Regions from separate parts of the Paraburkholderia sp. FW306-2-2C-D06C genome, predicted to be linked through region 2. Evidence: predicted binding sites of a transcription regulator. Region 2 holds the regulator's gene; each other region holds the start of a gene.
What was found. The regulator LexA, encoded in region 2, represses DNA repair genes until DNA is damaged. The targets are predictions, from matches to a motif close to ACTGTATNNNNATACAGT.
Positions count from the first base shown of each region.

Region 1: the regulator LexA is predicted to act here: its motif matches at 2,760-2,777, upstream of dinB (DNA polymerase IV).
Region 3: the regulator LexA is predicted to act here: its motif matches at 2,737-2,754, upstream of AC3WLT_RS05970 (ATP-dependent helicase).

Region 1 is NZ_JBYSWU010000008.1:122,296-127,041, reverse strand. It holds gene AC3WLT_RS08615 (heavy metal sensor histidine kinase) at 1-560, shown strand, start outside; partial or broken gene AC3WLT_RS08610 (Y-family DNA polymerase) at 527-1,309, opposite strand; gene dinB (DNA polymerase IV) at 1,496-2,641, opposite strand; gene AC3WLT_RS08600 (NADPH-dependent F420 reductase) at 3,641-4,240, opposite strand; gene AC3WLT_RS08595 (zinc-dependent alcohol dehydrogenase family protein) at 4,317-4,746, opposite strand, start outside.
Region 2 is NZ_JBYSWU010000016.1:121,206-125,951, forward strand. It holds gene cysT (sulfate ABC transporter permease subunit CysT) at 1-182, opposite strand, end outside; gene AC3WLT_RS14950 (sulfate ABC transporter substrate-binding protein) at 321-1,361, opposite strand; gene lexA (transcriptional repressor LexA) at 1,658-2,308, shown strand; gene AC3WLT_RS14960 (hypothetical protein) at 2,383-2,727, shown strand; gene AC3WLT_RS14965 (DUF2939 domain-containing protein) at 2,914-3,576, shown strand; gene AC3WLT_RS14970 (universal stress protein) at 3,609-4,073, opposite strand; gene nodI (nodulation factor ABC transporter ATP-binding protein NodI) at 4,306-4,746, shown strand, end outside.
Region 3 is NZ_JBYSWU010000005.1:185,612-190,357, reverse strand. It holds gene AC3WLT_RS05985 (MATE family efflux transporter) at 1-1,213, opposite strand, end outside; gene AC3WLT_RS05980 (RNA-binding S4 domain-containing protein) at 1,476-1,694, opposite strand; gene AC3WLT_RS05975 (hypothetical protein) at 2,001-2,459, shown strand; gene AC3WLT_RS05970 (ATP-dependent helicase) at 2,811-4,746, shown strand, end outside.

The DNA.
Region 1 (4,746 bases), on a different contig from region 2:
AGGGCGAGCGGGCGACCGGTCTGGTCGAAGTGTCGCTCGCCGCGGAAGTCGCGCATACGCTGGAGTTTCTCGAGATTCCGCTCGAGGAAGCGCGCGTGCATGCGCAACTGCACGGCGATGCGATGGCGCGCGTGAACCGTTCGCTGTTCGGCCGCGCATGCACGAATCTGCTGATGAACGCGATCCAGCACTGCGCGCCCGGCACGGCGATCACCGTGACGATCTCGCGTGACGCGGATCGATTGCGGGTAGCGGTGGCCAATCCCGGCGAGCCGATCGAGCCCGCGGTGCTCGAACATCTGTTCGACCGCTTCTATCGCGCCGAGGCGTCGCGCACCAATAGCCGCGAAAACCACGGGCTGGGTCTGGCGATCGTGAAGGCGATTGCGGAGATGCATCGCGGCATGGTGTCGGTGGAAAGCGCGCACGGCATCAACACGTTTGCGTTTTCGATTGCGGTGTCGCGCACGGAGAGCGACATGCCGGCGGCGCGCTCGAATGCTGGCGTGCCCGCTGAAACTGCGAGTTACTCGTCGCTGGTAAAGGGCAAATCGGCCTGAACAGGCAAACGTTGCCTGACAGGTTGCGCATTGGCCGGCGTCAAGGCGCTCACGCGCACGCCTAGCAGCCGCAGCTTGCGGTTCAGTTCCACCCGCCTCAGACATTCGGTTGCCGCGCGCCGTATCTCGACGGCATCCGCGGTCGGTTCGTCCAAGGTCAGATCGCGCGTGACCGTGCGGAAGTCGTCGTAACGCAGCTTGATGCCCACGGTCCGGCCCACGTAACCCTTGCGCACGAGGTCTTCCGCGACCCGCACGCACAAGCCGGTAAACGACGCGGACAATGCCGGCCGGTCGTGACGCGGATGCAGATCGCGTTCGAAAGTCGTCTCGCGGCTCATCGACTTGGGCTCGGATTCGACCACCACCGGCCGCTCGTCGTAGCCTTGCGCGACTTGCGTGAGCCACGCCGAATAGCTGCGGCCGAAGTTGTCCTGCAACAGCCCCAGGTCCGCCGCCGCCAGATCGCCTACGGTGGCGAGGCCGAGCGCGGTCAGCTTGTCCGCCGCCTTCGGCCCGATCCCGTTGACCTTGCGCACCGGCAGCGGCCAGACCCGCAGCGGCACGTCGGCGGGCGTCAGAATCGTGAGGCCGTCGGGCTTGTCGAGTTCGGAGCCGATCTTCGCCAGCAGCTTGTTCGGCGCCACGCAGATGGAGCAGGTGAGGCCGGTTGCCTGATTGACCGCCTGTTTGATGCGCGCGGCAATCTCGCGCGGCTCGCCGGGCAGGTCGGTGAGGTCGATGTAGATGCCGTATGGCGAACGTGGGAGGCGTAATTCTGGCTTCTTTGGTTGTAACTATTTGATTTGTATAAAATAACTAGTCAATTTTTTCTTGATAAAAAGACATTCGTCACGGTCAGTGTCGCCCAACCTGCCTGTTTTGGTCGTGTTTGGTGGGTTAGGATACATTTGCTCGGTAAGGTGGTACGCGCATTAAAAATCCAACGTGAACTGAGACGACGCCTCGCTCTCCGTCGTTCCCGCACGTTGGAGGCCGCCCGCCTTGACCCCCAGCAGCCTGATGGATTTAACAAGTTCGACCCGTTTCAGGCACTGGGTGGCCGCGTGACGCAGCGCCTTAGCGTCCGCAACAGGTTCTGGGAGCGTGACGTCACGCGTTACTGTCTGAAAGTCGTTGAAGCGAAGCTTGATCCCGATGCTCCGCGCGAGATAGCCTTTACGCTGCAAATCTAGCGCCACCTGCTCGCATAAACGGGTAAATGCGGTACCGAGTTCCTGCCTGTGTCGTGCGGCGTGCAGGTCTTGCTCGAATGTAGTCTCTCGGCTCATCGAGACAGGCTCGCTATGAGTCACCACTGGCCTATCATCGAGCCCATGGGAAACTCTGCGAAGCCATGACCCATAGCTTCGTCCGAACTGTTCGATCAGCCATTGCTCGCTGCATGCGGCAATTTCACCGATGGTCGTTATCCCTAGAGACGTCAGCTTGGCGTTGGCCTTCGGCCCAATACCGTTGATTTTTCCGGCAGCCATTGGCCAGATCCTAGCTTGCAGATCCTCAAGCCGCAAAATTGTGATTCCGTCTGGCTTTTGCATGTCAGAACACAATTTTGCCAGGAGCTTATTTGGCGCAATTCCAACCGAACATGTGAGGTTGGTCGCCTCGAAGACGGCGGATTTCAGGTTCCGCGCAATTTGCTCCGATTTGTCATTCAAGAGCGATAGATCGGCGTAGACCTCATCTATTCCCACGTCCTCGATTGTCGGACTTACGGATCGAACTGCGTCCTTGAACAGTCGTGAGTATGTTCGGTAGAGGTCAAAGTTCACCGGAAGGAGAATGGCATTCGGCGCCAGTCGGGCCGCCTTCATCGCCGGCATCCCAGAGTGAACTCCGAGCGCTCGTGCTTCGTAGGTTGCGGTCGTCAAGACGCCCCTGCCCGTATAGTCGCGTAACCGCGAGAATTCACGCGTGCCGTCCGCGTTCGTTCGGGGCGCATCTGAACGACGGCCGGCAACCACCATGGCTTGGCCTCGCAGTTCTGGATACTGCGAAAGTTCACAGGACGCAAAGAATGCGTCCATGTCAATGTGGGCTATGCGCCTATGATCTGGCATGCCTTGATACTCAAAAATAGCGTTCAGTGTCTAGCTTGGCCAACGCGGCGCTCATGAGAGCCCCCGGTAATGAACGTCGAAACAGCGAGAAATCGCGTTCTGCGTCGCAAATGCCTAGACTGTACATTCATACAGTATTTTTGTCAGGTCGTGGACCCGTTTTGTAATGCAAATGGGGAGTTTCGGCGAGGACTGGACTGCTTCCTCATGCCTATCCGGGGGCGAAGGAGGAGCCGCGCTCCGACCCGGCTGCACAGGAGGCGTGCTACTTCGGCGGCTGATATGAAGCGTCGATCAGCGCTCGATTGGAATCGACTGCCCCGCCGGCCAGTTCTCCTTGGCATCCGAACGCCAAACGCGCGCCAAGATGCAGGTTTGATGAGGCGCCTCTGGTCTTCGGCTTGATGGCGAACTGGAGTGCATTGGGAGGCGCAACCACACGAAAATGTACGCCGGCTTACGTCGGGAAGCAGACTAGAAACTATGCCTCGTCGGTACTAGGAAGCAACTTTCACATCGGTGATATTCGACGGAATCATCGTGATACAACGACTGCAGACATCGCAGCCGCGCTATATACGTTCGAACAGCCCGCTGCGGGAACCTTGACCGACGGGGTAGTTCTTGTTGTTTTGGCCGGATGCCGATTCACCAACGGTTTCGCATAGAGCGAATGCAGGGGCGTCCATTCCATCGCTTACCGCGCTTAAATGTCTTAAAACCGTTAGCGGGCAATTAAGTGTCAAACACGAGCGCTCCCTTGTCGGCCTTTGCCGACATTCATGTATCGGCGTTGGTCGGGCGGCTACAAGGTGCTTTCCGGACATTCGCATCCCACCAGCCGCGAATGTCCGGTTCCACTACAAGCGGATGCGTACTTTCGACCCGTTGCCGACGTTCGAAGTGGCGTCCCGCCAACGGCAGATCACAAAGACAACCGGACGTCCAGCCGCTCTGCTTCCCGAAATAACGCGACATTGGTTTGCATACCTTGCAGTCCTATGCGACGACCCAGTCGTGGCCAGCAATCGGACCCCCCGCTTGCTGCATGCGACCGCCCGAAACCAGACCGCCAAGATCCACTGGTGCGTAGCCAAAATCGTTGACGAGTCCGATCACCACCGCCTTTGCGTCCTTGTCGTCACCGGAGACGAAGATGACGCGCTTTCCGTCATGAAACTTCGGGCCCTTGTCGTAGTGCTCCATGCGGATAGCATTGAACGCCTTGACGACGCGAGCCTCTGGCGCGTGTGCCGCGACGATCTCGCTGGCGCCCGTGCCCCCCAAGTCCGCCAGAACGAGCTCAGGCTCGAGTTGCGTAAAAGGGTTGGTGGTATCCACCAAAATGCGACCCGCCCAATTGGGCAGCCCATCCAGGGCCGACGGGACTTGAAGCCATGGAACGGCGAGCATGACCAGCTCGAGCCGGGCCACCTCCTGGACCGTATCTGCCGACGCGTTCGGACCGAGTCCGGCCACGATATCGCCCAAAGCCTGCGGCCCACGACGAGCGCTCAAGACAACCTCATGTCCTGCTTGAATGGCACTCCTGGCGATGGACTGCGCTACAGCACCGGCTCCAATAAAACCAATCTTCATTTCGACACCTCAGCGGCAACGTAAGTCAACGAAGCCATGCTCGTCCAGGAGCACGGCACTTGGGAGAACAGCCAGGTCAGTTCGATGAGCGCAAGTCGAGCAGCACCTTGCCACCCTTGATTGCGTGAGCGACGGCCTTCTGGTAGTCCGCAAGCGGATAGACGGCGGCCACAGGCAGGTCAAGCTCGCCGCGAGCCATCAGTTCGGCGGACTCCTTGATTGCGTCCATGATGTACGGCAGGTATTCGGGAAGGTCGATGTATATGCCGCGCACGACGATGCCGCGCAGATGCAGGTCCACGACCTTGAGCGGCGTGACCAGCTCGCCGCTTGTGAACGCATAGCTCACCAGCGTACCGTTTTGCGACAGCACGTCGATCAGGCGCACCGCAGCCGAACCGCTCAGGCCGTCGATGGCCAGACGGACGTTGCCCGGACCGACCGCGGCCCTGGCTTTGTCGATGGCGCCTGGCTCATCGACGAGAACGACGTCCCCACCAGCTTCT
Region 2 (4,746 bases):
GACGCGAGCACGCGCGGCGAGCTCACCGCGCGCACGAACTGGCTCCAGTCGAGCGTGGCGGTTTTCAGAAAAGTTGCCGCAAGCGGAATCAGCACCACGAGGCTCAGATACGCCACCGTGATGCCGAGTGTCAGGCCAAAACCGGGCAAGGCGCTCGGTTTTCGGAAGGTCCACGTCGTCATGCTGGATACTCTTTCAGGGTTGATGCTTGCCGTGCTTTTGCGGTCGTCCGGCTAGCCAGAAAGCGCGCCCACTGGGCGCGCTTTCTGGCCAGGTGTTGCCGCCTCTCGCCGCCTGAGCGGCTTCTGGCATTGGCAGTCTTACTGCGGCTGGTAGATCGAATCGAATACGCCGCCGTCGGCAAAGTGGGTCTTCTGCGCATTCGCCCAGCCGCCGAACGAATCGTCCACCGTGTACAGCTTCAGCTTCGGAAACTTCGCGGTCAGCTCGGCCGGCACCTTGTTCGAACGCGGACGGTAGAAGTTCTTCGCGGCGATCTCCTGACCCTGCTCGCTATACAGGAAGTTCAAATACGCTTCGGCCAGCTTGCGCGTGCCGTGCTTGTCGACCACCTTGTCCACCACGGCAACCGGCGGCTCGGCCAGAATGCTCACCGACGGCACGACGATTTCAAACTTGTCCGGACCGAATTCCTTCAGCGACAGGAACGCTTCGTTTTCCCATGCAATCAGCACGTCGCCGATGCCGCGCTGCACGAAGCTGGTCGTTGCGCCGCGCGCCCCCGAATCCAGCACGCCGGCATTCTTATAGAGCTTGCCGACGAATTCCTTCGCCTTCTGGTCACTGCCGCCCGGCTGATGTTCGGCGTAGGCCCATGCGGCCAGATAGTTCCAGCGCGCGCCGCCCGAGGTCTTCGGATTCGGCGTGACGATCGACACGCCCGGCCTGGTCAGATCGTCCCAATCCTTGATGTGCTTCGGGTTGCCCTTGCGCACGAGGAACACGATCGTCGACGTGTACGGCGACGCGTTGTCCGGCAAACGCTTTTGCCAGCCCTTGTCCAGCAAACCCTTGTTAGCCAGCGCGTCGATGTCGTAGGCGAGCGCCAGCGTCACGACATCCGCCTGCAGACCGTCGAGCACCGAGCGCGCCTGAGCGCCCGAACCGCCGTGCGACTGCTTGAAGGTGATCGATTCGCCGGTCCTGGCCTTCCATTCCTTGCCGAATGCCTGATTGACGTCCTGGTACAGTTCACGCGTCGGGTCGTACGACACGTTCAGCAGCGTCGTGTCGGCGGCGTGCGCCTGCGCCATCACGCCGACAGCGGTTGCCGCGCCGAACGCGAGCGCCGCGATGAGTTTTTTGGTCTTGCCTGCCAGCCCCGTGCCCCGATGGTTCATCCAGCTTCTCCGCGTTGTGGTTGCCGTTACGGCGTCTTGTTTTTGCGTCTGCAGCGCGTCAACTCGGAGGCCAGTCTATCGAAGGGCTTTCATCATTAAAAATAATGTTTCTTCATTCTTTAATACGTAAAAGTGGTAATGGCAGCTGGATAAGGCGTTGCGACACGAAAACGGTTGTTTAAGCGTCCTTTTGCGACGCCGGAGCGACACCCCAGACGACGAACTTAAAGTAAAGCTTGAATTGCATCGAATACTGTATAAAAATACAGTCACCTGTTCATACATACAGTAGCGCCATGACCAAACTCACCGCACGACAGCAGCAGGTTTTCGATCTGATCCGACGGGCTATCGAACGTACCGGCTTTCCGCCCACCCGCGCGGAGATCGCCGCCGAACTGGGTTTCAGCTCGGCCAATTCGGCCGAAGAACATCTGCGTGCCTTGGCCCGCAAGGGTGTGATCGAACTCGCGGCAGGTGCGTCGCGCGGCATTCGTCTGCTGGCGGGTCCCGAAGATTCGCCGCACCAGTTCACGTTGCCGCACCCCAGCATCATGCAGCTGTCGCTGCCGCTGATCGGCCGCGTCGCGGCCGGCAGCCCGATCCTCGCGCAGGAACATATCTCGCAGCACTATGCGTGCGACCCGGCGCTGTTCTCGAGCAAACCGGACTACCTGCTGAAGGTTCGCGGGTTGTCGATGCGCGACGCCGGCATCTTCGACGGCGACCTGCTCGCGGTGCAAAAGAAAAGCGAAGCGAAAGACGGCCAGATCATCATCGCGCGGCTCGGCGACGACGTAACGGTCAAGCGCCTGAAGCGTCGGCCAAACGGCATCGAACTGATCGCGGAAAACCCCGATTACGAAAACATCTTCGTTCAGACCGGCAGTGCGGATTTCGCGCTGGAAGGCATCGCTGTTGGGCTGATCCGCCCCGGCGAGTTCTGAGCGCCTGCTTCTACCAACGCTTGCCCGACGCCTAACGCGCCGCTGCCCCTACGTTGAATCGCCTGGAGAGACTCATGGAACGCCTTGCCCGCCTGCTGCCTTTTCGCCAGTTCGGTCGTTTGCGCCATCTGCGCAAGCTGGTGCCCTGTTCGCTGATCGAGGCGTCCACGGCCAGCGCTTCATCGCTGTTCGACGAACCTGCATCGCGGGCGCCGAGCTTGCCGTCGTCGTTGCCGGCTTTCGCTCGAGTGTCGTTGAATTCAGGGCTGAATACGGCAGAGCCGGCGCGACGGGCACCGGTGCGCGTCTATCACGGGCCGTCGCGGCTGATCATGGTCGGCACGGTAGACGCCGTATGCCGGATGATCGACCGCTGCATCGCTGAAGAAGCCAACGTGCACGGGGCGGTGTTCGAGTAATCAGGAGCGGGGCGTGCGTGTAGTTGCTCTGCTGTTGACCTGTCATTAACCTGTCATTTACCTGTCATTGCCCTGCTGGTGCCTTGCGCGCGCCTCTCCAGATCTCTTCAGATATTGCATCGCGTGGGATCGTTTTCGTGTGGCCGCGGTCCACGTTAGACCACCCTTGATAGAGAGTTCCACTCGATGGCAGTTTCGACACGCACCAAACGCAGCGCCGCACGGCCGCTGATCGTTGTTCTGATTGTGATTGCAGTGGTGGCCGCCCTGGGATTCGGCTATGCATCGCCATATATCGCGCTGAACAATCTGAAACGCGCGGCAGACGCGCGCGATGCGGAGACCGTCAATCAGTATGTCGACTTTCCGGCGTTGCGCGAGAGCCTGAAGCAACAGGTCACCGGCTTGCTGACGCGCCGGCTCGACGCACATGGCAACGGCAATCCATTTGCCGCCATTGGCGCGATGATCGGCGTTGCGCTGATCGGACCGCTAGTAGATGCGTACGCGACGCCGGACGGCGTAGCCGCGTTGCTGAACGGCATGCCGCCGCGTGGCGAACCGGGCGAGCGGCCGCCCGCGCCGCCTGCCGCGGAAAATGCGCCTGCGTCCCCTGCCGACGGCAAAACGGCTAACAACGCGGCTAACACCGCAGCGCACAGCGCGGCTAACAACGCGGGCAACAGCGCCACACCGCCACAACCGCCGCAAACCACGGCGGGCTATCGCAGCATCAACGAATTCGTCATCAGGTATCAGCACGGCGCGGGCGACGCGCGCTACGCGGCGATCTTTCGGCGCGAAGGTTTGCTCACATGGAAGTTCGCCGCGGTCGACCTGAACGACTGATCTTCCGGTCGACGCGGTTCATGGGGCTGGCGTCAAGCCGCCGCTTGCTGCTGCTCCTGGGCGGACGAACATGCCACCAGAATGCTGCACGAGACCCGGTCGAGCAGCGGCGTATTTCCCGCGCCCATCCACCAGCGTGACAGACCCGTGCGGCAACGGTGGCCGACCACCACCAGGTCGACGTGCAGTTCGTTGGCGAGATTGGCAATCTCGTCGATGGGATGACCGAACGCGAAATGTCCTTGCGCGTTGACGCCGCGCTCGGTGAGCCAGTCCACCCCTTCCTGCAGGATGTCACGCGCTGTCTTCTCGAAGCTGCCGCAGGCCACGTCGGTGAGCAGGCCCGCGCTTTGCGCTATGCTCGAGCGCATGTCCACCACCGACAACAGATGCGTTTCCGCCTTCAGGTCCAGCGCCAGATCGGCGCCACAGCGCAGCGCTTTGCGGCCCTCGCGCGAGCCGTCGTAGCAAAGCAGGATTTTTTTGTAGCTCGCCATGGTTTTCTCCCTTACCGCGGGGAACGCGGTCGTAAATGAATCATGGTGCGCCGCAATTCAGGTTGCAAGGGATGGAAAACGCTAAGTGCGCCCCAGGCAGGTGCGAGGCTATGCGGCAGCGCAAGAAACGCCGCGTGAGTGGCGAAGCGCAGATCAACGCCAGGCTGCCGATGCCATAGAATGAGCGACCTTACCGGCCATTCGCGTTTTTTCCCGGAGCCTCGTTCGATCCATGTCTGAAGCCGCCATTGAATTCCACCACGTCAAAAAAAGCTACGGCGAGAAGACGGTCGTCGACGGATTGTCGTTTCATGTCAACGTCGGCGAATGTTTTGGTCTGCTTGGACCGAACGGCGCGGGCAAGACCACCACGCTGCGCATGCTGCTGGGCATTGCGGCCCCGGATGCCGGCTCGATCCGCTTGTGCGGCGAACCGATTCCTCGCCGCGCGCGGGTGGCGCGAGCGCGCGTCGGTGTGGTGCCGCAGTTCGACAATCTCGATCCCGATTTCACGGTCCGCGAAAATCTGCTTGTGTTCGGCCGCTACTTTGGCCTGAGCGCCGCGCAATGCCGCGCGATGGTGCCGTCGCTGCTCGAGTTCGCGCGCCTCGAAAGCAAGGCGGATGCGCGCGTGAGCGAACTGTCGGGCGGCATGAAGCGGCGCCTCACGCTG
Region 3 (4,746 bases), on a different contig from region 2:
CGACGATCATCGGCACGCGCGTGTCCTTCAAACCGCGCAGGCAGCCCGAGCCGACCGTCTGCATGCCGTCGACGATCTGGAAGATCGCCGCCACGCCGAGCAGCGAACTGGCGAGTGCAATCGTCGCCGCATTGGCCGGGTCGTCGAGATGCAGATACAGGCCGACGATCCAGTGCGGCGCGGCGATCAGCACGATGCCCGACAGCGTCATGAAGCCGACGCCGAGCGCCAGCGCGACGAAACCCGCGTGGCGCGCAGCGAGCGGCTGCCCCGCACCGGACCAGAAGCCGACCCGCACGTTGGCCGCCTGGCCGATCGCGAGCGGCACCATGAAGGCCACCGAGGCGACGTTCAACGCTATCTGGTGCGCAGCCAGTTGCGACTCGCCGAGCAACCCGACCATCAGGCCGGTGGCGAGGAACAGCGTCGATTCGACACCGTAGGTGATCGCAACCGGCCAGCCGATGCCGAACAGCTCGCCCATCAACGGCACGTTCGGCCGCGTCGCGACAACGAAATGGCGATAGCGCGGCCGCAGATGCAGCAGCGCCATCAGCACCAGCGCGCTTAGCCAGACCGTGATCGTGGTGGCCGCCGCCGAGCCGAGAAAGCCGAGCCGGGGCAGACCATAGGCGCCGTGGATCAGCCCGTAGTTGAGAAAACCGTTCACGACGACGCTCACGAGCGACACCCACAGGAGCCGCCTGGCCGCGCCGATCGCCGGCAAGAACGAACGCAGCAGCCCCACGCCGATCAGACTGCCGAGCGCGCCCCAGCGCAGGACCGCCGCGTATTCGCCGACGTTGTGCGCGAGCAGCGCGGGCTCGCCGAACGCCAGCAGGACCGGTGTGGCGAACGACAGCAGGAAGAACGCCGGCACCGACAGCAGCACCGACAGCACGAAGCCGGTCCAGTAGATATGCGGCACGCGGCCCTCGTCCTGGGCGCCGCGCGCGTGCGACACGCTCACGCTGACCGAGGTCAGCACGCCTTGCAGCAGCGTGACCACGACAAAGAACAGATTCGCGCCGAGACCGCCGGCGGCGAGCGCGTCGGGACCGAGCGAGCCGAGCAGGATCGTGTCGGTGACGCCCATCGCCATTTGCGACAGCTGCGCGATGGCGAGCGGGGCGGCGAGGCGGGCGGTGTCGGCGGCGTGGCGGGTCAGGGTCGGCGGCCGGGCGGCCACCCTGGTGAAGCCGGATTGAGTCATTGAGCGCTTAACGGCGGAAGTGGCGACAGACCGACGGCCAGAGCGAGCGGGACAACTCGGGACAACTTGGGACAACCAGAGCGATCAGGGCGGCGGCTGCGAAACACGGCTTGGCCGCCGAGTGCGCAGGGTCGCTGTCAGCTGACTGTTTGTCTGTCGAAACCAACAGCTTATTGCCTGGGCGCGGCAATGTCGATGGAGCAGGCACAAATTTGGTGCGCGTACGGGCTCCGGATTCTCGGAGTACGGCGCCTCCCGCGCATCAAGCTTCGTGCACCGCGATCCGCGTATCGCCGAGCAATACCACTTGGCCCGCGCGGATTTTGCAGGTCTTACGCGTTTCGACCTGGCCGTCGACGGTCACGGCGCCGTCCGCGACCATCATTTTCGCCGAGCCGCCGCTGTCCGCGAGGCCCGTTATCTTCAGGAGATTGTGCAGTTCGACGTAGTCGTCGGTCAGTGTGAAATCGAGGTTGGGCATGGCGTTTGCGCCTTCAGGCAAAGGGTTCGCATCATAAGCCAGAAGCTTGCCCTGGATCGGCGTCCACGTGGATTTCCCGTCGTGCATAGGCATTTGCAAGCAGATGTTATGTACTTGTCAGAAAATGAAACGTTCCGTAACACTGGGTGTTTCTCGCGAACTTCACTCCGAAAGGGGCGGTCTGTAGAAAAGCCTGCTGGATTTTTCCCGCATTCTCCAGCAGGCGGCAGACCGGGCGAGGCACGCATCGATACGTCACGCCAGAGTCGACGCCCGTGTCCTGACAACTTTAGAGAGGAAACAATCATGACCCAGATTCGTACGCTCCTGATCGGTACCGCCCTTACTGCCTTTGCCGCGACCGCCGCTGTCGCTCAGACCGCGGCGCAACCGGCCGCCGGCCTCTCCGCGCAGGCACAGGTTCAGACCCAAGGCGCCGATCTAGCACCCGCAGCGCCTGCCGCGCAGGGCGTGCAGCCGGTCACGCCGGCTCCGACCCGTCTGACGGCGCCGGGCTCGACCGACCCGCTGGTTCAGAAGCGCGACGCCGATGCGCAGGCTAACGCCGAATTCCGGGCGCAGAAGAAGTCGTCGAAGGCTGAACTGAAGGAACAGCAGAAGGCTGCCAAGTCGCAATACAACCAGCAGGTGCGCAACGCCAGGATCAACCAGAAGGCGGACAAGCAGGCCGCCAGCAACGAAATGAAGATGAACATGCAAGGTCAGGCAGCCGATCAGGATGACGGCGCTGATGTGAAGCACTAATAAAGCACTAAGCGCGTTGTGCTGAGGCGTCGATAGCGCGGTTCAAGGCGCGCGAGCCGACGCCGGCAAGGCGAACGCCGGCGACAATCCGGCTGACGCGGAGCAGCATGAGGCGCTAGCCGAAGGCAGGGCATGGTGAACGCCTTGCCGTCTCACGGTGAAAATGGTCCGGTGCGCCCGGGCCATTTTTTTCGCTGGCGCGTGTGCTTTCGCGCGGCGCGGCGCGGCGCGAGCCACCGCGGCGCCACCGCGTAAAAAGGGTCGCTTGCCGGCTGAGGTTGTATGGATATACAGTGTGCGTCGCCCGTTCTCTAACCGACTCCACGCATCCTCTCTAGCGTCCAATCCACTGTGCCCACCGTTGCCGAATCCTCGTCGCCGTTCGATACCGCCGCCTGGCTGGCAAAGCTCAACGACGCGCAGCGCGAAGCCGTCGAGTACGGCGCCAAGACGCCCAACGAGCCGCTGGGCGCGCTGCTGGTGATAGCGGGAGCGGGCTCGGGCAAGACCAATACGCTGGCGCACCGGGTCTCCAATCTGGTGGTCAACGGCGCCGATCCGCGCCGCATCCTGCTGCTGACGTTTTCACGCCGCGCCGCGCTCGAAATGACCCGCCGCGTCGCGCGCATCGCCGGCGCGGCGCTTGGCGCGCGCGCCGCGCTGGCACAAGGGCTGACGTGGTCGGGCACCTTCCATAGCGTCGGCGCGCGGCTGCTGCGCGAGTACGCGGATCTGATCGGCCTCGCGCCCGCCTTCACGATCAACGACCGCGAGGATTCCGCCGACCTGATGAATCTCGTGCGCCACGAGCTCGGCCTGTCCGCGAAAGAGCGGCGCTTCCCGGCGAAGGGCACATGCTTCGCGATCTACTCGCGCGTCGTGAACACCGGCGCGTCGCTCGCCGACGTGCTCAATCACGCGTTTCCCTGGTGCCGCGAATGGGAAGCCGATCTGCGCATGCTGTTCGCCGCGTATGTCGAAGCCAAGCAGAAGCAGAGCGTGCTCGACTACGACGATCTGCTGCTCTACTGGTCGCACATGGCCGCCGAGCCGTCGCTTGCCGCGGACCTGTCGGCGCGCTTCGATCACGTGCTGGTCGACGAGTATCAGGACACCAACCGCTTGCAGGCGTCGATCCTGCTCGCCTTGAAGCCTGACGGCCGCGGCCTGACCGTGGTCGGCGACGACGCCCAGTCGATCTATTCGTTTCGCGGTGCGACCGTACGCAACATTCTCGATTTCCCCGCGCACTTCAATCCGCCGGCGAGGCAGGTCACGCTCGAGCGCAATTACCGCTCCACCGGACCGATCCTGGCTGCGTCGAACGCGGTAATCGAACTCGCCAGCGAGCGTTATACGAAAAATCTGTGGACCGACAAGGCCTCAGCTCAGCGCCCGCGTCTGGTGACGGTCGCGGGCGAAGCGGATCAGGCGCGCTACGTCGTCGAACAGGTGCTCGAAGCGCGCGAACAGGGCATGAAGCTCAAGTCGCAGGCGGTGCTGTTTCGCGCCGCGCACCATAGCGCCGCGCTCGAAATCGAATTGACCCGGCGCAACATTCCGTTCGTGAAGTTCGGCGGCCTGAAGTTTCTCGATTCGGTGCACGTCAAGGATGTGCTGGCCGTGCTGCGCTGGGCGGAGAATCCGCGCGACCGCGTCGCCGGTTTCCGCGTCGTGCAGTTGCTGCCGGGCGTCGGACCGGCCACCGCGGCGAAGGTGCTCGACGAGGTCGTCGCCCGCGCAGGCACCGGTAATCCGGCCGACACCGCCGGCCGTGCGCTGGCCGCCTTCGCGCCGCCCGCCCGCGCGCAGGAAGACTGGCATCCGTTCGTGGCGCTCATGTCGAGCGTGTACGGCCGGCAGACGCCGTGGCCGGCGGAGTTCGAAATGGTGCGGCGCTGGTACGAGCCGCATCTCGAGCGCAATCACGAGGACGCGGCGATCCGTCACGCGGACGTGTTGCAGATGGAAAGCATCGCGGGCACGTACCCGTCGCGCGAACGCTTCCTGACCGAATTGACACTCGATCCGCCCGACGCCACCAGCGACGAATCCGGCGTGCCGCTGATCGACGAGGACTACCTGATCCTGTCGACGATCCATTCGGCGAAGGGGCAGGAATGGCGCAACGTGTTCGTGCTGAACGGCGTCGACGGCTGCATTCCGTCCGATCTCGGCACTGGCAGCGAAGAGGAAATCGACGAGGAGCGGCGCCTGCTCTACGTGGCGATGACGCGGGCGAAGGAAGACCTGCATATCGTCGTGCCGCAGCGCTTTTACGTGCACA